Regions from separate parts of the Streptomyces sp. NBC_00322 genome, predicted to be linked through region 2. Evidence: riboswitches for the same ligand, from Rfam matches in the RefSeq annotation. Region 2 holds a riboswitch; the other holds the start of a gene.

Region 1 (11,762 bases), 1.7 Mb from region 2:
CGAGGCCGCCGGTACGGACGTCGTGCCCGAGGGCGACGGGGGCGCCGAGGCGTTCACGCAGGAGGTCGCGCAGGGGTACGTCGCGCCACCCGAGGTTGGCGGCGTACACGGCGATCCCGTTCTCGGCGTCGACGATGCCGGGGACGGCGACGCCGGCGGCGAGGGCGCTCTGGCCGAGGTGCTCCTGGCCGTACGCGCGTAGCTCGCCGGCGAAGCCGAGGATGGACTCGACGACGGCGTCGGGCCCGCGCTCACGCGCGGTGGCGCGACGGGCCTCGTACAGCAGGGTGCCGTCGGGGGCGACGAGGGCGGCCTTCATGCCGGTGCCGCCCACATCGAGGGCGATGACGTGTCTCACGTGGACAGTCTGGCGGGTGGACGGCGGAAAGGTCTAGTCCACTACGCCGGATTGTTGCGCGCCCATACAAACGGCGGAACGTTTTGTCCCCCACCCCGCCCTCCCCGAACCTGGGGGCTGCGCCCCCAGACCCCTTGGGGGAAGGTCAGTGGGGGCTGACGCCCCCACGCCCCGGAGCTCCGGCGGCTCCGCCGCGGAGCGAGACGCGGGGGTAGCGCCCCGCATGGGTCTCGCGGGCGAACCCCCGCGCGCCGCGACACACCTCCCCGTGGGGAGGGGCGGTGCAGGGTCGTCCCCGCAGGCGATTGGCGGCCAACACCGGGTGCCCTTACGAACCCCTCATTGCCGCCGACGCCGAGGAGTCGAGCCCGGAGGCGACCCGGAACCCGCACCCCACGGCACCGGGCACCCCGGACCGCCCAGACCCGCGCCCCACGGCACCGGCGCGCCCCGAACCCCAAACCCCGTCAGCCCAGAATCACGCTCCGCGTCAAATTCCTCGGCCTGTCCGGGTCGAAGCCCCTCGACTCCGCCAGCGTCACCGCCAGCCGCTGCGCGCGGATCAGGTCGGCCAGGGGGTCCGTCTCCTGGCGGGCCACCAGCGTGCCGCCCACGCGGGACACGTCGACCGACAGGCCCTCCGGGAGTGGGCCGAAGACCCAGGTCACGCGGCCGGGGCCGGTGATGGAGATCGGGCCGTGGCGGTATTCCATCGCGGGGTACGACTCCGTCCACGCGCCCGCCGCCTCGCGCATCTTCAGGCCCGCCTCCAGCGCCAGCCCGTACGTCCAGCCGCGGCCCAGGAACGTCCACTGCTCCGCGCCCACCACCGCCTCCGGCAGCGGCTCCGTGATCGCCAGCTCCGCGTCGACCGCCGCCTCGGTGACCGACTTCACGCCGGGGACGTCACCCAGACCCGCCCGCAGGAAGGCGAGCGCCGTTGTGGCGAAACGGGTCTGGACGACCGACTCCTCGTCCGCCCAGTCCAGCACCGCCACCTCGTCCGCCGCGTCCATGACCGGGGTCTTGGGATCCGCGGTCAGGGCCAGCGTGGGGACCTTGCCGCGCAGGGCGGTCAGCAGGTCCAGGACCTCGGTCGTCGTGCCCGAGCGGGTGATCGCGACGACGCGGTCGTAGGTCCGCCCCGCCGGGAACTCCGAGGAGGCGAACGCGTCGGTCTCGCCCTGCCCCGCCGCCTCCCGCAGCGCCGCGTACGCGATCGCCATGAACCAGGACGTACCGCACCCGGTGACGGCGACCCGCTCGCCCGGCTGTGGCAGTCCCGGGAAGGCGGCCGCGGCCTTCGCCGCTCGTCGCCAGCATGCGGGCTGGGTGGCAATCTCTGCTGCGGTACGGGACATGCGACTGGGCTCCTCGCGACGTACGCGTAAGTCGGGACCGGCATCGACCAACTTCGTGCCAAGGGACGTGCTTAGCAGCCCGCGGCGTACCCGGGCAATGCCCGCACCCCTTGGGACAGACGTTGCGGAAGCGATACCGATTGGAGTAGACCTCATCCTCCGGATAGTGGAAAATCGCAGCCCATCTCGACAGGACGTCACGGGGAACCGACTGGGACAAGACGGGCAAACAAACAGCAGAGGGTGGGGGAAGAGCTGTGCATCAGCGCTTCTTGGGTCTGACCGCGGCACTCGCCGCACTGGGCATGACGGTGGCCCTCTCGGGCTGTGGCACCTCCAGCGGTTCCGGCGATGTCACCCTCAAGCTGGTTGCGGCGGACTACGACGTCTCCGGCGGCCAGAGCAGTAAGAAGTACTGGGCCGACCTCGCCGCCGAGTTCGAGAAGGCGAACCCCGGCATCAAGATCGACGTCCAGATCGAGTCCTGGAACGACATCGACCACAAGGTCGGCGAGATGGTCAAGGCCGGCAAGGCCCCCGACGTCGCCCAGATCGGCGCGTACGCCGACTACGCCGCGGCCGACAAGCTGTACTCCGCCGACCAGTTGCTCTCCATACCCGTGCAGTCCAACTTCCTCCAACCGCTCACGGACGCGGGCGAGATGAAGCGCGTGCAGTACGGACTCCCGTTCGTCGCCTCCACCCGGCTGCTCTTCTACAACAAGAAGCTCTTCAAAGAAGCCGGGATCAAGAGCGACCCCAAGACCTGGGACGACCTGGTCGAGGACGCGGAGAAGCTGAAGGACAACACCGACGCGAAGTACCCCTTCGCGCTGCCGCTGGGGCCGGAGGAGGCCCAGGCCGAGACCATGATGTGGCTGCTCAGCGGTGGTGACGGGTACACCGACACCACCGGCAACTACGGCATCGACTCCGACCAGAACATCGCCACCTTCACCTGGCTGAAGACGAACCTGGTCGACAAGAAGCTCACCGGCCCTGTCGCCCCCGGCAAGCTGAACCGCAAGGACGCCTTCGCCGCCTTCACGCGCGGCGAGGTCGGCATGCTCAACGGCCACCCGTCCCTGATGCAGGCGGCCGAGGCGGCCAACATCGACGTCGGCAAGGTGGCCCTGCCCGGCACCAGCGGCAAGCCGAAGGCGGCGATGGGCGTCGCCGACTGGATCATGGGCTTCAAGCGGAACGGCCACCGCGTCGAGATCGGCAAGTTCCTGGACTTCGTCTTCAGCGACAAGAACGTCCTCGACTTCGCGGGCCAGAACGACCTGCTGCCGGTGACGGTCTCCGCCTCCGAGGCGATGGCCGCCGACCCCGAGCACAAGGACCTCAAGGAGTTCCTGGAGGAGCTGCCCACCTCGGTGCTTCCGCCGGTCGGCAAGACCTCGTGGGCGGCCGTGAGCGAGAACATCAAGAAGAACATCGGCAAGGCCGTGGAGCCGGGCGCCAACCCGGCGGAAGTCCTCGGCCGCATCGGCCGCGCCGCCTCCGTCGCCGAGAACGCCGAGTAGTTCCGAGTAGTTCCGGGTAGTTCAGAGACCGCATCGACCGGCCGCCGATATGTTGGATCGTATGACCGACGACCAGACGCTCTCCGAGCGCGACCGCGCCGTTCTGGCCATGGAGCACCGCTCCTGGCCGGGGCCCGGCGCCAAGGAGCGCGCCATCAGGGAGCAGCTCGGCATCTCCCCGGTCCGCTACTACCAGCTGCTCAACGCCCTCATCGACGACGAGCGCGCCCTCGCCCACGACCCCGTCACGGTCAACCGGCTCCGCCGAGTCAGGGACGACAGACGAAGTCGCCGATAGGGTCGGAGGCATGGGCAGCTCCCCGTACGCGCATTCCCTGCCGACGCCGTCCACCCCCGCCGGCCGTGACGGTCTCGCCGCGATTCTGGGCCGGCCGCACAAAACCGTCGTCGGCCTCGACTTCGACGGCACTCTCGCCGAGATCGTGCCCGACCCCGAACAGGCCCGCGCCCACCCCGGCGCCGTCCCCGCGCTCGCCGCACTCGCGCCACGTGTGGCGTCCGTCGCCGTGATCACCGGACGCCCGGCGGGCGTTGCCGTACGCTACGGCGGCTTCGCCGGAGTGCCGGGCCTGGACCACCTCGTGGTCCTCGGCCACTACGGCGCCGAGCGCTGGGACGCCGTGTCCGGCACGGTCAAAACCCCGGCCGCGCACCCCGGCGTCGCGGCCGCCCGCGCCGAACTGCCCGGATTCCTCGACGACATCGGAGCCTGGCGCGGCGCCTGGATCGAGGAGAAGGGCCAGGCCGTCGCGGTGCACACGCGCCGCGCCGCTGACCCGCAGGCCGCCTTCGACGCCCTGCGCGATCCGCTCGGCGAGCTCGCCGCCCGGCACGGACTGATCGTGGAGCCGGGCCGCATGGTCCTGGAGCTGCGCCCGCCGGGCATGGACAAGGGCGTGGCGCTGGCCGAGTACGTACGCGAAGTGGAGGCCGAAGCGGTCCTGTACGCCGGGGACGACCTCGGCGATCTGCCCGCCTTCGCCGCCGTGGAGAAGCTCCGTTCGGACGGCATTCCCGGCCTGCTGGTGTGCAGCGGCAGCGCGGAGGTGCCGGAGGTCGCGGACCGCGCGGACCTGCTGCTGCCGGGTCCGGCGGCCGTCGTCGAATTCCTAGGAGCCCTCGCGCAGCGCCTGTAGCTGGTCGAGGAACCACTGCTGCGGCGGCAGCGCGGTCGCCGCGGCCGCCAGCCGCTTGGTACGCCGGGCCCGTTCGTCGTGGGGCATCGTCAGCGCCTCGTGCAGCGCGTCGGCGGTGCCCGTCACGTCGTACGGATTGACCGTGACCGCGTCCTCACCCAGCTCCTCGTGCGCCCCCGCCTCGCGCGACAGCACCAGCGCGCAGCCGTCGTCCGAGACGACCGGGATCTCCTTGGCGACCAGGTTCATACCGTCCCGGATCGGGTTGACCAGGGCGACGTCGGCGAGCCGGTACGCGGCCAGGGAGCGGGCGAAGTCGTCCTTCACATGGAGGACGACCGGGCTCCATGTCGCCGTCCCGTACGTGGAGTTGATCTCGTCAGCGATGCGCTGGACCTGCGCCGTGTAGTCGCGGTACACGGCCAGATCCTGCCGCGAGGGGTAGGCGAAGGCGACATGGACGACCCGCTCGCGCCACTCGGGCCTGGTGTCCAGGAGGTGCCGGTAGGCGAGCAGCCCGCGCACGATGTTCTTGGACAGCTCGGTACGGTCCACGCGCACGATCGTCTTTCGCCCGGGGCCGACCTGTTCGCGCAGCGCGGCCAGCCGTTCCTCCACATCGGGCCGGTGCGCGCGCTCCCGCAGGAAGTCCGCGTCCGCGCCGAGCCCGTGCACTCCGATCCGGGTGCCGGAGGGGATGCCGGGGCCCAGCACGGTGTGGCAGCAGTCGGTGAAGGCCTCGGCCCAGCGGTGGGTGAGGAAGGCGGCCCGGTCGGCGCCGAGGATGCCGCCGAGCAGCTGGGCCGCGATGTCGTCGGGCAGCATCCGGAAGTAGTCGACGGGAGCCCAGGGCGTGTGCGAGAAGTGGCCGATGCGCAGGTCCGGGCGGTGGGCGCGGAGCATCCGGGGCACCAGCGCCAGGTGGTAGTCCTGCACCAGAACGGCCGCGCCCGGCGCGGCCGCCTCGGCCAGCGCATCGGCGAAGGCGTGGTTGTACGCCTCGTAGGAGGCCCACTGACGGCGGAACTCCGCGTCGAAGACCGGCTCCAGCGGCGTCTGGTAGAGCATGTGGTGGACGAACCACAGCACCGAGTTCGCGATCCCGTTGTACGCGTCGGCGAACACCCCGGCGTCGATGTCGAGCATCCGCACCCCGGGTTCGGCCACTCCGCGCCGTACGGCCTCGCGATCGCCGTCGCCGAGAGCGGCGCACACCCACACCGAGTCCGACTCGGAGTCGATCGCCGACAGGCCGGAGACCACGCCGCCCCCTCCCCGGCGGGCGTCCAGCGAACCGTCCTGCTGACGTGTGTACGTGACCGGGCCGCGGTTCGAGGCGACTAGGACCTGGGCGGCAGGCTGCTCGGAGACCATGTGCCGAAACCTAGCCCTTCCTGTAACCCCTCAAACGTGCGTACGGCCGGACTGCGCCACTCGGTGCGCCACTCGTTGTGCCACTCTGCGTGCTCATGCCGCGCGCCTCGCCGCGTACTCGCCGATCTCGCGCATCGGCGGCCGCTCCTGCGTGTCCACCGCATGTGTCCGGGGTACGAAGCCCCCCTCGGCCCGCTCGAACTGCGTCAGCGCAGGCCGCACCAAATGGCCCCTGGACAGCCGCAGTTGGGCGGTGCGGTAGATCGCCGCGGCCATCCGCCCCAGCGCCTGACCGTCCTGGTGGCGGTGCTTGCGCGAGCCGACGTCCACCTGCGCCAGCGCGTCCAGACCGACCGTGTGCAGCGCGTCGACGAGCAGGCCCAGCTCGACTCCGTAACCCACGGGGAAGGGCAGCCGCTCAAGGAGCGAGCGCCGTGCCGCGTACTCCCCGCCCAGCGGCTGGACGAACCCGGCCAGCTGCGGCCAGTGCAGATTCAGCAGCGGCCGCGCCACCAGCTCCGTCACGCGGCCGCCCTGACCTGCCGTCTCGCCGAGCGGCCGGTCGTACATCGCCTTGACGAACTGCACCTCGGGGTCGGTCAGCAGCGGTCCCACGATCCCGGAGACGAAATCGGCCGAGAACTCGCGCAGATCCGCGTCGACGAAGCAGACGATGTCGCCGCTGGTGACCATCAGCGAGCGCCACAGCACCTCGCCCTTGCCCTGGACCGCGGGTATCCGGGGCAGGATCGCGTCCCGGTGCACCACGCGCGCGCCGGCAGCCGCGGCCACCTCGCCCGTACGGTCGCTCGACCCCGAGTCCACGACGACGAGCTCGTCGACGAGCGGCACGGCTTCCATCAGCTCGCGCCGGATCACGGAGACGATCTCGCCGACCGTCTCCTCCTCGTCGAGCGCCGGCAGGACGACGCTGACGGTGCTGCCGCGCTTGGCGGCCATCAGCCGGTCGAGCGGGCGGTCGGCCACCGACCAGGAACGCCTGCTCAGCCAGCGTTCCACCTCTTCCAGCACGTGCGCGTCTCCCTCTGACATCGAGATCCTGTGATCCGTCTCGCGGTTCGGACGACTATCTCAACCATGCAGGCCTTCGGTTACAGTCTTGAACAACGCGGATGACCGTCGCATGCCGGGGGTCATCACGCTGACAATCGAATACCGCTCATCCAGAGGGGCAGAGGGAACGGCCCGTTGAAGCCCCGGCAACCCTCCCGCCGACCGCGAGGTCACGGTGGGGAAGGTGCCAATTCCGTCTCGTGGCGAAATGCGTCGCGAGGAAGATGAGGAGAAAGGGCCTCGCCACCATGGCTGTGCAGACTGCCGCAAGCAACACCACCAGCCCCGTAGACCTGGGACCCGCCGCGGCGCTCTCGTGCCGCGAGTGCGGAGAGCGTTTCGGCCTCGGCCCGATCTTCGCCTGTGCCTCCTGTTTCGGGCCGCTCGAAGTCGCGTACGACCTGCCGGCGGACCCTGCGTCTGATTCCTATGGCTCGGCGCTGAGGAAGCGGATCGAAGCGGGTCCGAACAACATCTGGCGTTACGCTCCGCTGCTGCCCGTCCCCGCCGACGTGGCCGAGAAGCCGAACATCAACCCCGGCTTCACCAAGCTCGTCAAGGCCGACAACCTCGCCCGTGAGCTGGGCGTCACCGGCGGCCTGTACATCAAGGACGACTCCGGCAACCCGACGCACTCCTTCAAGGACCGTGTCGTCGCGATCGCCGTCGAGGCCGCGCGCGCCTTCGGCTTCACGACGCTCTCCTGCTCCTCCACCGGCAACCTCGCCGGCGCGGTGGGCGCGGCCGCGGCCCGGGCGGGCTTCCGCTCCTGCGTGTTCATCCCGCACGACCTGGAGCAGGGCAAGGTCGTCATGGCCGCGGTGTACGGCGGCGAGCTGGTCGGCATCGAGGGCAACTACGACGACGTCAACCGTTTCTGCTCCGAGCTCATCGGCGACCCGCTGGGCGAGGGCTGGGGCTTCGTCAACGTCAACCTCCGCCCGTACTACGGCGAGGGTTCCAAGACGCTGGCGTACGAGATCTGCGAGCAGCTCGGCTGGCGGCTGCCCGACCAGATCGTCATCCCGATCGCCTCCGGCTCGCAGCTCACGAAGATCGACAAGGGTCTGCAGGAGCTGATCAAGCTCGGCCTGGTCGAGGACAAGCCCTACAAGATCTTCGGCGCCCAGGCCGAGGGCTGTTCTCCGGTGTCGACGGCCTTCAAGGCCGGGCAGGACGTCGTACGGCCGCAGAAGCCGAACACCATCGCCAAGTCGCTGGCCATCGGCAACCCCGCCGACGGCCCGTATGTACTGGACATCGCGCGCCGCACGGGCGGCGCGGTCGAGGACGTCAACGACGAGCAGATCGTCGACGCGATCAAGCTGCTCGCGCGGACGGAGGGCATCTTCGCGGAGACCGCGGGTGGCGTGACCGTGGGCGTGGCGAAGAAACTGATCGAGCAGGGCGTGCTCGACCCGGCGCTCACCACGGTCGTGCTCAACACCGGCGACGGTCTCAAGACCCTCGACGCCGTTGCCCCGACGACCGGCCCCACGGCGACCATCCGCCCGAGCCTCGAGGCGTTCCGCGACGCCGGCCTGGCCCGCTGACTACCTACGGAAGGCAGAACACCATGAGCGTGAACGTCCGCATCCCCACCATTCTCCGTACGTACACGGGCGGTCAGGCCGAGGTCCCGGCGGAGGGCGCGACGCTCTCCGAGGTGATCGCGGACCTGGAGAAGAACCACACGGGCATCGCAGCGCGCGTCCTGGACGACCAGGGCAAGCTGCGCCGTTTCGTGAACGTGTACGTGAACGACGACGACGTCCGTTTCGAGCAGGGTCTCGAGACGGCGACCCCGGACGGTGCGGGCGTTTCGATCATTCCCGCCGTCGCCGGCGGCTGAGCCACCCGGCGTCAGCACCCGCGGCGTCAGCCGCTCATTGACACAGTGCCCCCTCCGCGCGAGAAGCGGAGGGGGCAATTCTCTATGGTTGAGCGCGGTACAGTTGGGGAAGCCCCCTCCGCTGCTTGTGCCGACCGCATATGAGAATGCGCCCTGGCCCATCAAGAAGCAGCCAATGTGTTCGATCGAAATGCGCTCCTAAGTGCCATTTGCCGGGCCCGACTTGCCCCGGAATTTCTTGAATTCAGTTCAAATATCCGATCGCGCGTGCCCAGATTTCTCGTCTGATTGACCTGTTGCAGAGGGCAGTTGGGCAGATACATTCAGCCGCGGTCGACGCGTTCCGGCGCACACTCTCCTTCCTGTCGGGAGGGTGAGGTCTGACCCGGGTCCGCGAAGTGCGGTCCTGTGCAAGGGCCAGTAATAGGGGAGTTAGGCATGGCTCAGGGCACCGTCAAGTGGTTCAACGCGGAGAAGGGGTACGGCTTCATCGCGGTCGACGGTGGTGCGGATGTTTTCGTCCACTACAGCGCGATCCAGATGGACGGATACCGCACCCTTGAAGAGGGTCAGCGGGTCGAGTTCGAGATCTCGCAGGGCCAGAAGGGGCCGCAGGCGGACATGGTCAAGCTCGCCGTCTGATCTCGGCGCGATCGGCCACCGACGCACTCACGCGACACACTCACGCACGAAGGGCCCGCATCCTAGGGGGATGCGGGCCCTTCGTGCGTCCCCGGCAGTGTCCACGATGTGTCGGAGCCGCTTGCGCCCGCCCGTCGCCCGACCACCACCCCTCATCGAGGCTCTTCGAGCCGCTTGCACTCTCCTGTGCCGAGTGCTAATCATTGGCGTTAGCACTCTGCAGGTGAGAGTGACAGCTTTAGGACCGGGTCGGTGAGGCCCGAAGGGTCGGCGGGGCAAGGAACCGCACGGCTCTCAGGCCGTCCGTCGCGGGCGCCAGCGCGGTCCGGAGAATCCACCCCAGTCCGGGAGGACCACTTCACATGGCCAAGATCATCGCGTTCGACGAGGAGGCACGGCGCGGTCTCGAGCGCGGGATGAACCAGCTCGCCGACGCCGTCAAGGTCACCCTTGGCCCCAAGGGCCGCAACGTCGTCCTCGAGAAGAAGTGGGGCGCCCCCACGATCACCAACGATGGTGTATCCATCGCCAAGGAGATCGAGCTCGAGGACCCGTACGAGAAGATCGGCGCCGAGCTGGTCAAGGAAGTCGCCAAGAAGACGGACGACGTCGCCGGTGACGGTACGACCACCGCGACCGTCCTCGCCCAGGCGCTCGTCCGCGAGGGCCTGCGCAACGTGGCGGCCGGCGCCAACCCGATGGCCCTCAAGCGTGGCATCGAGAAGGCCGTCGAGGCCGTCTCCGGCGCCCTGCTGGAGCAGGCCAAGGACGTGGAGACCAAGGAGCAGATCGCTTCGACGGCCTCCATCTCCGCCGCCGACACCCAGATCGGCGAGCTCATCGCCGAGGCCATGGACAAGGTCGGCAAGGAAGGCGTCATCACCGTCGAGGAGTCCCAGACCTTCGGTCTGGAGCTGGAGCTCACCGAGGGTATGCGCTTCGACAAGGGCTACATCTCGGCGTACTTCGCCACCGACATGGAGCGTATGGAGGCGTCGCTCGACGACCCGTACATCCTGATCGTCAACTCCAAGGTCAGCAACGTGAAGGACCTCCTTCCGCTGCTGGAGAAGGTCATGCAGTCCGGCAAGCCGCTGCTGATCATCGCCGAGGACGTCGAGGGCGAGGCTCTGTCCACGCTCGTCGTGAACAAGATCCGTGGCACCTTCAAGTCCGTCGCCGTCAAGGCCCCGGGCTTCGGCGACCGCCGCAAGGCGATGCTGAACGACATCGCCATCCTCACGGGCGGCACGGTCATCTCCGAGGAGGTCGGTCTCAAGCTCGAGAACGCCGGCCTGGACCTGCTGGGCCGCGCCCGCAAGGTCGTCATCACCAAGGACGAGACCACGATCGTCGACGGTTCCGGTGAGAGCGACCAGGTCGCCGGCCGCGTCAACCAGATCCGTGCCGAGATCGAGAACTCCGACTCGGACTACGACCGTGAGAAGCTCCAGGAGCGCCTCGCGAAGCTGGCCGGCGGCGTGGCCGTCATCAAGGCCGGTGCCGCGACCGAGGTGGAGCTCAAGGAGCGCAAGCACCGCATCGAGGACGCCGTTCGCAACGCGAAGGCGGCCGTCGAGGAGGGCATCGTCGCCGGTGGTGGCGTGGCCCTGCTCCAGGCCTCCTCGGTCTTCGAGAAGCTCGACCTCGAGGGCGACGAGGCGACCGGCGCCAACGCCGTGAAGCTCGCGCTGGAGGCCCCGCTCAAGCAGATCGCCGTCAACGGTGGTCTCGAGGGCGGCGTCGTGGTCGAGAAGGTGCGCAACCTGGCTGTCGGCCACGGTCTGAACGCCGCGACCGGCGAGTACGTCGACATGATCGCCGAGGGCATCATCGACCCCGCGAAGGTGACCCGCTCTGCCCTGCAGAACGCGGCCTCCATCGCGGCGCTGTTCCTGACCACCGAGGCCGTCATCGCCGACAAGCCGGAGAAGGCGGGCGCCGCCGCTCCGGGCGGCATGCCGGGCGGTGACATGGACTTCTGAGCCTGACGGCTCGGACCCGGTCCTGACCGAGGGCGGTACCCCCACTCCCAGGGGGGTACCGCCCTCGGGCGTTTCAGGATCTGGGCCCGGGGAGGGCGAGTCGGGTTTGTGTTATCCGGTCGGCGCCGGTGGGTCTCCTCAGGGCAGGACCCTGAGCGACGGGGTCGAACAGGCAATGGGCGAGGGCACGTATGCGCAGCGACGACAGATACCGTCCGGAACTGGTGACGGAGGCGAGGGCGGGGGACCAGCAGGCCCGGGAGCGGTTGGTCGCCGACTACCTTCCCCTGGTCTACAACATCGTCGGCCGGGCACTGGACGGCCATGCGGACGTCGACGACGTGGTGCAGGAGACCATGTTCCGCGCACTCGACGGACTCGGCGGGCTGCGCGACCCCTCCCGTTTCCGCTCCTGGCTGGTCGCGATCGC
Region 2 (11,762 bases):
GGCAGTGTGGGTGAGGCCGGGCTGTGAGGGCCGTCTGTGGGACGCCACGGGCCGCGCTCCCTTCCGCTGTACGACATGTACGAGGGATGTTGCGCGGCAGACAGTAGCCGTGCGAGCACACAGCGTCCAAAGACCGTTATGGGCACACAAAGTGACGCCCCGCCGGAGACCACAGGTCACCGGCGGGGCGCGACGTCAGTTGGAGTTGACGTAATTCGCCCGTTTGGGCGGGCGCGGCGCGTGTCAGATACGCACGCCGAACTGGAACGGCATGTTGCCGATCGACTCGTAGCGCACGCTGGCGCCGGGCTTCGGGGCGTGCAGCACCTGGCCGTTGCCCGCGTAGAGGCCGACGTGGTGCATGTCGCCGTAGAAGATGACCAGGTCGCCCTGCTGGAGCCCGCTCTGCGAGTAGATACGCGTACCGGCGTTGGCCTGCGACTGGGAGGTGCGCGGTATGGAGACACCGGCCTGCGAGTACGCCCAGGAGGTCAGCCCGGAGCAGTCGAAGGAGCTGGGGCCCGAGGCGCCGTAGACGTACGGCGAACCGATCTTGCTCTGCGCGGCGGCGAAGGCCGCGCCCGCACGCTGCGAGGCGGGGACCGAGTTGCCGAGGTCCGCACGCGAGTTGTCGCGGTTGGCGCGGGACTCGTCGGCGGAAAGCGCGGCGCGCTCCGCCGCGGTCAGCGAGTTGAGAAGCTTCTGCGCGGCCGCGAGCTTGCTCTGGACTTCCTTCTTCTTGGCGCCCAGCTGCTTGCGCGTGTCGGCGAGGTCGCCCAGCTTGTCCTGGGCCTCCTTGCGCTGCTGCGCGAGGGTCCGCTGCTTGGCCTGGATGTCGGCCAGCGCCTCGGTCTGCTTGGCGCCCAGCTGGTCCAGCGCGGAGGCCTTCTCCAGGTAGGTGTCCGGGTCGGAGGAGAGGAACAGCTGCACCGCGGGGTCGATGCCGCCGGAGCGGTACTGGGCGCTCGCCACCGAACCGAGGCCGTCGCGCAGGGTGTTGAGCTCGTCCTGACCGCGGGCGACCTTGTCCTGCAGCGCGTCGACCTCCTTCTCGAGCTTCTCCTGCTGCTCCTTGGCCCCGTTGTAGTTCTCGGTGGCCTTCTCCGCCTCTTCGTAGAGCTTGTCGACCTTCTCCTTGACCTCGCTCTTGCTCGGCGTCGGCTGGGCCTGTGCGGCCTGGGAGGTCAGGGCTACGGCCGCGGCGGCGGTCGCGGTGAGCACGGTCACGCGGGTGCGGCTCGGCTGCTTGGGTCGACGGTGGGACGCCACGAAGGCGAGCTCCTTCTTCCTCGAGCCGCCTACCGGGCTGTGGGGGGTTGAATCCCCGGCTCCGCGCGTTCAGCACCCCCGCAAAACAGGCTGAACTGCACAGATTCGGCGGTACCTTCGCTGTTCACCCCGGATGGGCGATCAACCGCGCGAAGGTTCGAGGCCCGACCCTAGTGACCTTCTCGTGATCAGTTCAAATCCTGTCGAGAAAAATCTCCGTCACGGAGCGTTTCTTTACTCACATCACACGCGTAGTAGTGGCCACTTGACACTACGTTCAGCCGAGATGGGTGCGAATTCGGGCATTAGCCACGGGAGTTATTTAGACCCGCGAAAGCCGCTTCAGCAACAAGGCGGACGTGACGGGCCTGGCGCCCGCCTTCGCCACTCCGTCGGCGACCTCCCGGTCGGTGGAGACCACCACCACGGGCCGGCCCGGCGGCTCCGCGCGGACGAGCTGACGGATCAGCTCGTCGGCACTCACGCCCGGCTTGGAGAACAGCACCCGCACCCCGCGCGGCGGCGCGAGCAGCACCGGGGCCGCCAGCTCGGCCCCGTCGAAGACACAGGTGATCTCGGCGCCCGTCTGCGCCGCCAGGACCGAGAGCCCGCCGAGCAGCCGCAGCCGCTGCTTCTCCAGCGGCATCGTCGGATAGCCGGTCTTGGTGACGTTGTAGCCGTCCACCACCAGATGCGCCTGGGGCAGCGCGAGGAGCTGGTCGAGCAGCGCGGGGTCGGTCTCGGACAGCGCGCGGGCCGCGATGTCCTTGGGTGACATCCGGCCCGGCTCGACCGCGTCGACCGTGTCGGCCGGGTGCAGGGCGGCCGGCGGCAGGGCCAGTTCACGGCGCAGCCCCTGAGCCGCGTCGAGCACGGTGTCCAGCAGCAGCCGCAGCCGCATGTCCTCGATCGAGCGCCCCTCGCGGGCGGCCCGGCGGCCCGCCTCGACGGCCGCCTCCGCCTCCCCGAGGCGCGCCTTGAGCCGCCGGCTCTCACTCTCGGCCGCCGAGACGTGGGCGGCGGCCTCCGACCTGATCGACTCGATGTCGGCGTCCCTGCTGCGCAGAGCGGCCGCTGCGCGCTTCATGTCGTTCTCGACGCTGCGCAGCCTGCGGCGAAGCGATTCGGCTTCCCTGCGTGCCGCCTCAAGCTCCGTACGCAGCCGCTCGGTCTCGCTCTTGATCAGCCCGCGCGCCTCGGTGAGCTCCTCACGCAGCCGCTCCAGCTCGCGCCGCCCGGCCTCGTCCGCGCGCTCGGCGTCGGCGCGCTGGGCCTCCTCGCCCGCGGCGGCGACAAGTTTCACCCATCCGGTGGGCCGAAGGACATATGCCGCGGCCGCCACATCGACCGGATCGGCGGCCGCAGGGGGCGATCCGGACTCCAGCGCGGCGGACAGCTCCGGCTGCGCCCGGCTGAGCCGCTCGCCGATGCGCTGGCGGAAAACGGGGTCGTTCTCCAGGGCGGCAGCCATCGCGTTGCCCGCGAATTTGGCGCGACGAGTCGGGGTGAATCGGGCGTACTGCCGCAGCTGGTTGGGAAGTTCGGCGACGGTCAGGCCGCCGAACGCGTCCGAGACCAGCGCAACGACTCTGCGCCGTACGCCTTCCGGCAGCGGGCGGTCGAGCGCCTCGGCCGCGTCACCGGCCGCACCGGCCGGCTCGGCGCCGTTCTCAGGCTGCTCCACGATCCGTCACCCCACTACCCGTTCGGGCCGCTCCCTCAGGAGCCGGCGCCCGGCCTGTCCACCAGCTCGATCTGGTCCACCGCATTGCACCAACGGCAGCGCACCGACTCGATGGTCTCACTGACCACCTCGCGCTCCTCGACCGTCGGCTCTCCGGCCAGGTCCAGATGGACGTACTCGACGACCTTCGAGGAGCGGGTGACGTCGAAGCGCGTGAGGTTGCCACAGAGCGTGCAGCGCCAGCGGGTCGTGGCGGTCGGCGAGGGAACCGTCGTCATCGTGCCGTCCTCTTTCGTCGTGCAGGGGTGCGGGTGCCGCTGTGCGCCGTCGAACTGCGGGTGTACTGCCCGTAACCCTACGGCCTCGCAGGTACCCCAGGGCGCGGCGAGGCACCCTGTACCGTTCGGTCCCACTACGCCATGCTCTGTCCATGATCGGTTGGCGGGGTGCGGTCCGGGGCGCGGTCACCGGGCCCGCGGTGACATACGGCGTGATCGCCGTCTGCTGTGCCGTGTTCGTGATCAGTCCGGTCTCGGGCCTCAATCCGGTGTACGGCACCGGTGACGCGCTGCTCGCCGCGCAGAGCGGGTACTTCGAGCGGTGGGGCGTGATCCCCGCAGAACTGATCAGCAGCTCCCCCGACGCCCTCCTCACCCCGCTCACCGCCCTCTTCGTCCACGGCAGTTGGCTGCATCTGCTCGGCAACATGCTCTTCCTCTACGTCTTCGGGGCGATGGCCGAGGAACGCGTCGGGCAGCTGGAGTTCGCCCTCTTCTATGTGGGCTGCGGCTACCTCGCGCTGCTCGCCTACGCGGTGGCCAACGCCGAATCCGATCAGACCCTGGTGGGGGCGTCCGGGGCGATCTCGGGGGTGCTCGGCGCGTTCCTCTACCTCTTCCCGAAGGCCCGGGTCACCAGTCTCTTCCCGTTCCTCTTCTTCCTGCCGCTGCGCTTCCCCGCGTGGATCGTGCTGATCTTCTGGTTCGTCCTGCAATGGCTGGCCGCCCAGGGCGCGGGCAGCGGTCCTGGGGTGGCGTATCTGGCGCATCTGGTGGGGTTCGGGGTGGGGTTTCTGTACGCCTGGGGACGTTTCCGCCGTGGTACTAGAGTGAAGGCCCAAGCAGCGGCCATTGAGGGAGAACGCCAGCCGTGATCACCGCGATCGTGCTCATCAAGACCAGCGTGGACCGCATCCCCGAGATCGCCGAGTCGATCGCCGCGCTCGACAGCGTGAGCGAGGTCTTCTCGGTCACCGGCACGTACGACCTGATCGCCATGGTGCGGGTGGCCAAGCACGAAGACCTGGCGGACGTCATCCCCGGCCGGATCAGCAAGATCCCGGGGGTGGAGGGCACGGACACGCATGTCGCGTTCCGTACGTACTCCCAGCACGACCTGGAGGCGGCGTTCGCGATCGGCCTCGACGCGTAGCGCCTCCGGCGGGGGGTGCGGGAGTGCGGCTCGGCCGCGCGTCGGGCTGATCTTTCCCCTGCCCGCCCCTTCCCATAACCGGGGCTCCGCCCCGGACCCCGCGCCTCAATCTCCCCCAGACTTCGTCCGGGGGACCCCCACGGGGCTGAAGGTGCGGCCGCAGCCCGAGGCGCACGGGGGGCCGGGGGCCGGGCCTCGGGTCAGACTGCCGGGACGCAGCGGCCGTCCTCCGTGTGGTACGTCCACTTCGCGCCGTCCGCGACCAGTTCCTTCACCGCCCGTACGAAGCGCTCCACGTGCTCGTCCGGCGTACCCGCCCCGAAGCTGACCCGGATCGCGTTGAGCGAGCGCTCGCCAGGCTCGGCCTCCGGGGCGCCGCACTCGCCCGGGTCCTGCGGGTCGGTGCCGAGCAGTGTGCGGACCAGCGGGTGGGCGCAGAACAGGCCGTCCCGGACGCCGATGCCGTACTCCGCCGAGAGCGCCGCCGCGAAGTGCGAACTGTTCCAGCCCTCGACCACGAACGAGATGACGCCCACGCGCGGGGCCTCGTCGCCGAAGAGCGAGAGGACCTTCACCTGCGCGACCTCCGCGAGGCCCGCGCGCACCCTCGCCACGAGCTGCTGCTCCCGCGCCACCAGCTGGTCGAAACCGGCCTCGGTGAGCGCCTTGCAGGCGGAGGCGATGGAGTAGACCCCGATCACGTTCGGCGAGCCGGCCTCATGGCGGGCCGCCGTGGTGTGCCAGTCGACGTCCACGCCGCCGTCCGTACGGCGGGCCACCTTCCGCGAGGCGCCGCCGCCCGCGAGGTACGGCTCGGCCTCCTGCAGCCAGTCCGCGCGGCCCGCGAGCACACCCGAGCCGAACGGCGCGTACAGCTTGTGCCCGGAGAAGGCGACCCAGTCGACATCCAGGTCCTGCACGGAGACCGGGTGGTGCGGCGCGAGCTGAGCCGCGTCCAGGACGATCCGCGCGCCGTGCGCGTGCGCCGCGGCCGCCAACTCCTTCACGGGCCACAGTTCACCGGTGACGTTCGACGCGCCGGCCACGCAGACCAGCGCGGGGCCGTACGGGTCACGGCCGGCGAGCGCGTGCTCCAGCGTGCGGACCGCCTCGGCCGGGGTGCGCGGGGCGTTCAGATAGGTCACCCGGGCGTCATTCCCCCTACGCCCTGCGGCGTGGGGGGACCCCCACGGCAGCAGCGAGGCGTGGTGCTCGGTCTCGAAGACGAAGACCTCGCAGTCCGCGGGGATCACGGCCGCCAGCAGATTGAGGGAGTCCGTGGTCGAGCGGGTGAAGACGACCTGGTCGTCCGGGCGGCAGTCGAGGAACTCGGCGACCGTGACCCGGCTGTTCTCGAAAAGGTCGGTGGACAGCTGCGAGAGGTACCCGGCGCCGCGGTGGACGCTGCCGTAGTAAGGCGCGTACGCGGCGACGTCGTCCCACACCCGCTGCAGGGCCGGGGCGCTGGCCGCGTAGTCGAGAGCGGCGTAGGTGACCTCGCCGCCGGTGACCAGCGGGACGGTCACATCGCGGCCGAGCACCGGCAGCGGCGCCGCGCAGGCGGGGTCGGCGGACTCGGAGCAGGCGGAGGAGTCGGAGACGGCGGACGCGGCGGAGGAGGCGGAGGAGGCAGAAGACGCGGCGGTGGCAACGGCGTTCGGGCGTGCGGACATGGCGGTATCTCCCGGCAGGAAGGCGGAGTGGCTTCGGCAGACCCGTGCGGGCGCTCAACGGCCGCTCGCCGCACGGGGGTTGCCTCGACTGCACGGCGATCGCCGCGCGGAGGCGTACTGAAGTGGGGGCTTGTGAAGCCCTATCGCATTCGCTTGCTCACGAGACTGCTCCCTTGAGGACCAGGACCCCAGGGTGTGCAGGGGTCCGCGCTTGCCGCAGACCTTGCTGCCTGCGGCCTGGTCTTCACCCGGGGCACCCCGCCACGGACGGAGGGTTGCCGGACAGCGAGCCGGGGCTTAATCGCTGTCGCTCATGACCTGCCGAGAAGTATGCCAGCCGTTCGCGTCGCCGCAAACCGTGTCCGCATCCCGGGACGCGGGACCAGGGGCTGCGCCCCGAAGTCCCGCGCCCCCGAGGCCGCGCCGCGAAGTCCGTCGCCCGCAGGGGCGTACTAGGGCCTGTCGTTTGGATCAGGCCGGATCAGTGAGCGGGGTCTGGTGCGTGCGATCGCAGGCCGGAGGATGGGGGTCCCCCCGCCGAAGGCAGGGGGAGAGCCGACGCGGAGCGTCGGCGACCGACGACAACGCAGCATGGGGGCACCTCCCGTGCCCGAAGGGCTACGGGGGTGGGGGCCCCTCCCACGCCGAAGGCTGTGGGGGAGCGTGCCAGGGCACGCGAGCCCGGCAAGATCCGAACGACAGGCCCTAGGCGTTGCTGACAGCCACCCACCGCTTGAGCGCCGCGTTCGCCGCACCCGAGTCGATCGACTCCGCTGCCTTCGCCATCCCGGCCGAGAGCTGCTCGGCGAGCGACCCCTCCCCCGGCGCGAGAGCGACCAGCGCCCCGGCCGCGTTCAGCAGCACCGCGTCCCGTACGGGCCCCGTCTCGCCGCTCAGCAGCCGGCGCGCGACATCCGCGTTGAACGAGGCGTCGGCGCCCCGCAGGGCCTCCACCGGCACCAGGTCGATGCCGATGTCCCGCGGGTCGAAGGCCTCCTCGCGCACCGTCCCGTCCCGCACGACCCACACGCGCGACGTGGCCGTCGTCGTCAGCTCGTCCAGGCCGTCGTCGCCCCGGAACACCAGCGCCGAGGATCCGCGCTCGGCCAGCACTCCGGCCATGATCGGCGCCATCCGGGCGTCCGCGACGCCGGTGGCCTGAGCCTTCACCTTCGCCGGGTTGGTGAGCGGGCCGAGGAAGTTGAACGTGGTGCGGATGCCCAGTTCCTTGCGGGCGGCCGCCACATGCCTGAGCGCCGGGTGGAACTTCACCGCGAAGCAGAAGGTGATCCCCGCCTCCTCGGCGACCTGGGCGACCCGCTGCGGGGTCAGTTCCAGATTGACGCCGAGCTTCTCCAGTACGTCGGACGCGCCGCTCGCCGAGGACGCGGCGCGGTTGCCGTGCTTGACGACCTTCGCGCCGGTCCCGGCGACCACGATCGCGGACATCGTGGAGATGTTCACGGTCTTGGCCCCGTCGCCGCCCGTGCCGACGATGTCGACGCTGGGCCCGGGCACCTCGATCAGGTTCGCGTGCGCGTACATGGTCCGTACAAGACCGGAGATCTCCTCGACCGTCTCCCCCTTGGCCCGCAGGGCCACCGCGAAACCGGCGATCTGGGCGTTCGTCGCCTCGCCGCTGAGGATGCGGTCCATGGCCCATGCGGTGGCATCCGCGCTCTGGTCGCGGTTGCTGAGGAGGGCCTCCAGCACGCCCGGCCAGGAGTGGGCCGCCACGCTGTCGCCGCCAACCGGGGTCACAACGTTCATGGTCCACTCCAGGGTCCACAGCCGAACAGGGATGCTCCCACCCTATCCAGCCCCGGGCACGGCGAAGAGCCCCGTCCGGCGAATGGACGGGGCTCCCGCTGTGGCGACCGCGGCACGCGATCGGGTGGGATCAGTGGTGGCCGTGGCCGCTCGTGATCTCCTTGAACTCGTCGGCCGTGGGCTTGGGGATCTGGTTCCCCTCGCCGTAGTAGCTCTTGCTCAGCTTGGCCCGCAGCTTCTGGCTGAGGGTGGGCTTGCGCACGACACCATTCTCGTCGACCGTCGGGCCGATCTCGACCGGCTCGTACTGCTCGTGCACCGTGAGCGTGTGCAGGGCGCCCTGGCTGAGCGGCTCGTGGACCTCGACGAACTCACCGTGCGGCAGACGCTTGATGATGCCGGACTCGCGTCCGTGCAGCACCTTGTCCCGGTCGCGACGCTGCAGACCCATGCAGATCCGCTTGGTGATGACGAAGGCGATGACCGGTCCGACGAAGAAGAAGATCCGGACGAACCAGGTGATCGCGTTGATCGAGAGGTGGAAGTGGGTGGCCCAGATGTCGTTTCCACCACCGATCAGCAGCACGAAGTACCAGGTCAGCCATGCCACACCGAAGGCGGTACGGGTCGGGGCGTTGCGCGGGCGGTCCAGGATGTGGTGCTCGCGCTTGTCGCCGGTGACCCAGGACTCGATGAACGGGTAGACCGCGATCGCCACCAGCACCAGCGGGAAGATCACCAGCGGGATGAACACACCCAGGACGAGCGTGTGACCCCAGGCGTTGATCTCCCAGCCCGGCATGAACCGGATCAGGCCCTCGGAGAAGCCCATGTACCAGTCGGGCTGGGCGCCGGTGGACACCTGGTCCGGCCGGTAGGGACCGATTGCCCAGATCGGGTTGATCGAGGCGACCGCCGAGACCACCGCGATGACACCGAAGACCAGGAAGAAGAAGCCCCCGGCCTTGGCCATATAGATCGGCAGCAGTGGCATGCCGACGACGTTCTTGTTGGTCCGGCCGGGACCGGCGAACTGCGTGTGCTTGTGGAAGAACACCAGGATCAGGTGTCCCACCAGCAGGCCCATCATGATGCCGGGCAGCAGCAGGATGTGGACCGAGTAGAACCTGGCCACGAAGTCGCCGCCGGGGAACTCCCCGCCGAAGAGGAACATCGACAGGTACGTGCCGACGATCGGCACCGACAGGATCGCGCCCTGCATGAAGCGGACACCCGTACCGGACAAGAGGTCGTCCGGGAGCGAGTAGCCGGTGAAGCCGGTGAACATGCCGAGCACCAGCAGCAGGAAGCCGAACAGCCAGTTGACCTCGCGCGGCTTGCGGAACGCGCCGGTGAAGAAGACGCGCATCATGTGGACGAGCATGCCCGCGACGAAGATCAGGGCCGCCCAGTGGTGGATCTGCCGGATCAGCAGACCACCGCGGACGTCGAAGCTGATGTCCAGCGTCGAGGAGAACGCCTCCGACATCCGCACACCCTGCATCGGGATGTAACTGCCGTGGTACTCCACCTCGTTCATCGACGGGTGGAAGAACAGCGTCAGATACACACCCGTGAGGATGATGACGATGAAGCTGTAGAGGCAGATCTCACCGAGCATGAAGGACCAGTGGTCCGGGAAGATCTTGCGCATATTGGCCTTGGCCAGGCCGTAGATCCCGAGCCGGCCGTCCGCCCAGTCGGCCACCCGCTCGCCGGCGGGCGCCTTGCGCTTGGACTCTGCTGCAGTACTCATCCGCGCTCCCAGAAGGCAGGACCGACAGGCTCGTCGAAGTCGCCGAGCGCCTCGAGGTTGCCCTCGGCGTTCACGCCGATCCGCAGCTGCGGAAGGCGGTGACCGGCCGGGCCGAAGATGACGCGGGCGCCGTCGGCGAGGTCGAAGGTGGACTGGTGGCACGGGCAGAGCACGTGGTGCGTCTGCTGCTCGTACAGGCTGATCGGACAGCCGACATGCGTGCAGATCTTCGAGAACGCCACGATGCCCTCGTGCGACCACTCGAGCTCGCGCTTGTCCTTGATGTCGTCCGGCTGAATCCGGACGATCATGAGCGCCGCCTTGGCGATCTGCTTCTGGAAGTCCTCCGACTCCTCCTCCAGGCCCTCGGGCATGGCGAAGGTCAGCGAACCGACGACGACGTCCTCGGGACGCAGCGGCTCATTGGTGTTCATGTTGATGAGCTGCTTGCCCTTTTCCCACATCGTCACGCGCAGCTTCTTCTCGGGCAGCGGGCCCAGGTCACGCAGCAGCACCAGACCGGCGAGCGGCACCATGGCCAGCGCGCCGAACATGGTGTTGCGGATCAGCTTGCGCCGGCCGAAGCCGGACTCCTCGGCACCGGCCGCGAAGTCGGCCATGACCTTGGCCCGGACCTCGGGCTCGGCCTCGATCGGGTGACGGTCGTCGGCGATTTCCTGATCGGACATCAGGGTGCGGGCCCAGTGGACCGCCCCCGCGCCGATGCAGAAGAGCGCGACGCCGAGCGTCATGCCCAGCGAGAAGTTGAGAGAGCTCACATGGCCGAACGGCCAGATGTAGACGATCTCGTTGACCGGGAAGATCACGTACGAGGCGATGAAGGCGATCGTGGCCAGCATCGACAGCGTGAACAGGAAGGCGACCGTGCGCTCGGAGCGCTTGGCTGCCCGCTCGTCGATGTCCTGGACACGCGGCTTGTGCGCCGGCAGGCCCGGGTCCGCGAACGGATCCTCCGCGACCTCCACCGCGCCGTGCGCGGCGTCGTCCTGCGCTGTGGGCAGGTTCTCTTCTGGAATCTCTTGGCTACTCATGACTTCTTGGCCTTAGCGGTGTGGGCCGCGACCCAGATGGCGACTGCGATCAGCGCACCCAGTCCGAAGACCCAGCCGAACAGTCCCTCGCTGACGGGGCCGAGGCCACCCAGCTTGAGGCCACCGGGGCTCTCGGAGTCCTCGCCGTTCACGGTCTGGATGTACGCGATGATGTCCTGCTTCTGCTTCTCCGGCATCGTGGTGTCGGGGAAGGACGGCATGTTCTGCGGGCCGGTCTGCATGGCCTCGTAGACGTGCTTGGGGTCCACGCCCTCAAGGCTCGGGGCGTACTTGCCGTTCGTCAGGGCACCGCCCTCACCCGTGAAGTTGTGGCACTGGGCGCAGTTGGTACGGAACAGGTCGCCACCCTTGGCGATGTCCGCACCCTCGGGGCTGTACTGCTTCTTGGTCGGCGTGATCGGACCGGCGCCGAGGGAGGCGATGTACGCCGCGAGCTGGTCGATCTGACTCTGCGAGTAGATGACCTTCTTCTTCGGCACCTGCGCGCCGGGCTGCTGGGCCGGCATCCGGCCGGTACCGACCTGGAAGTCGACCGCGGCGGAACCCACGCCGACCAGAGGCGGGCCGTCAGAGGAGCCGCCACCGCCGGGTCCGTGGCAGCTGGCGCAGCCGACGGTGTAGAGCTTCTTGCCCTCCTTGATGGCGAGGGACTGGGCGGTTTCATCGGCCTGCGCCTTGTCCGCGGGTGCGAACGCGGCGTACAGCCCCCCAGTTGCCGCCAGCGCGAGGAGTAGGACGACGACCGCCGCCAGCGGATGGCGTCGTCGTGAGGAGAGCTTTTTCACGGATTACCCCGGTGTCAGGATCTTCTGCGTCGATGCTTCTGGACTGTGTCTGCTTCAGGCAGCGAGTGCCCGCGCCGTTACTTGATCATGTAGATCGTGGCGAAGAGGCCGATCCAGACGACATCGACGAAGTGCCAGTAGTAGGACACGACGATGGCGGCGGTTGCCTGCTCGTGAGTGAATCTCCTGGCCGCGTACGTCCTGCCGAGGACCAGCAGGAAGGCGATCAGGCCGCCCGTCACGTGCAGGCCGTGGAAGCCGGTGGTCAGGTAGAACACCGAGCCGTACGGGTCCGAGGACAGCGAGAGGCCGTCCTTCTTG

What was found. Region 2 has a riboswitch for S-adenosylmethionine ahead of OG905_RS29855 (aminotransferase class V-fold PLP-dependent enzyme). Riboswitches for the same ligand answer to the same signal wherever they lie in the genome.
Region 1: another riboswitch for S-adenosylmethionine. It lies ahead of thrC (threonine synthase); the one in region 2 lies ahead of OG905_RS29855 (aminotransferase class V-fold PLP-dependent enzyme).

The regions. Positions count from the first base shown of each region.
Region 1 covers NZ_CP108019.1:4,857,789-4,869,550, forward strand. Annotated here, with positions in the region: gene OG905_RS22110 (ROK family protein) at 1-358, opposite strand, end outside; gene OG905_RS22115 (SIS domain-containing protein) at 826-1,719, opposite strand; gene OG905_RS22120 (extracellular solute-binding protein) at 1,977-3,248, shown strand; gene OG905_RS22125 (DUF3263 domain-containing protein) at 3,310-3,546, shown strand; gene otsB (trehalose-phosphatase) at 3,557-4,405, shown strand; gene OG905_RS22135 (alpha,alpha-trehalose-phosphate synthase (UDP-forming)) at 4,379-5,779, opposite strand; gene OG905_RS22140 (glucosyl-3-phosphoglycerate synthase) at 5,873-6,811, opposite strand; SAM riboswitch class I at 6,957-7,084, shown strand; gene thrC (threonine synthase) at 7,102-8,406, shown strand; gene OG905_RS22150 (MoaD/ThiS family protein) at 8,430-8,705, shown strand; gene OG905_RS22155 (cold-shock protein) at 9,144-9,347, shown strand; gene groL (chaperonin GroEL) at 9,710-11,332, shown strand; gene OG905_RS22165 (sigma-70 family RNA polymerase sigma factor) at 11,557-11,762, shown strand, end outside.
Region 2 covers NZ_CP108019.1:6,543,468-6,555,229, reverse strand. Annotated here, with positions in the region: gene OG905_RS29885 (C40 family peptidase) at 1-48, opposite strand, end outside; gene OG905_RS29880 (C40 family peptidase) at 244-1,269, opposite strand; gene OG905_RS29875 (NYN domain-containing protein) at 1,592-2,953, opposite strand; gene OG905_RS29870 (hypothetical protein) at 2,989-3,231, opposite strand; gene OG905_RS29865 (rhomboid family intramembrane serine protease) at 3,384-4,106, shown strand; gene OG905_RS29860 (Lrp/AsnC family transcriptional regulator) at 4,103-4,384, shown strand; gene OG905_RS29855 (aminotransferase class V-fold PLP-dependent enzyme) at 4,585-6,057, opposite strand; SAM riboswitch class IV at 6,260-6,376, opposite strand; gene trpD (anthranilate phosphoribosyltransferase) at 6,763-7,827, opposite strand; gene qcrB (cytochrome bc1 complex cytochrome b subunit) at 7,958-9,583, opposite strand; gene qcrA (cytochrome bc1 complex Rieske iron-sulfur subunit) at 9,580-10,635, opposite strand; gene qcrC (cytochrome bc1 complex diheme cytochrome c subunit) at 10,632-11,441, opposite strand; gene ctaE (aa3-type cytochrome oxidase subunit III) at 11,519-11,762, opposite strand, start outside.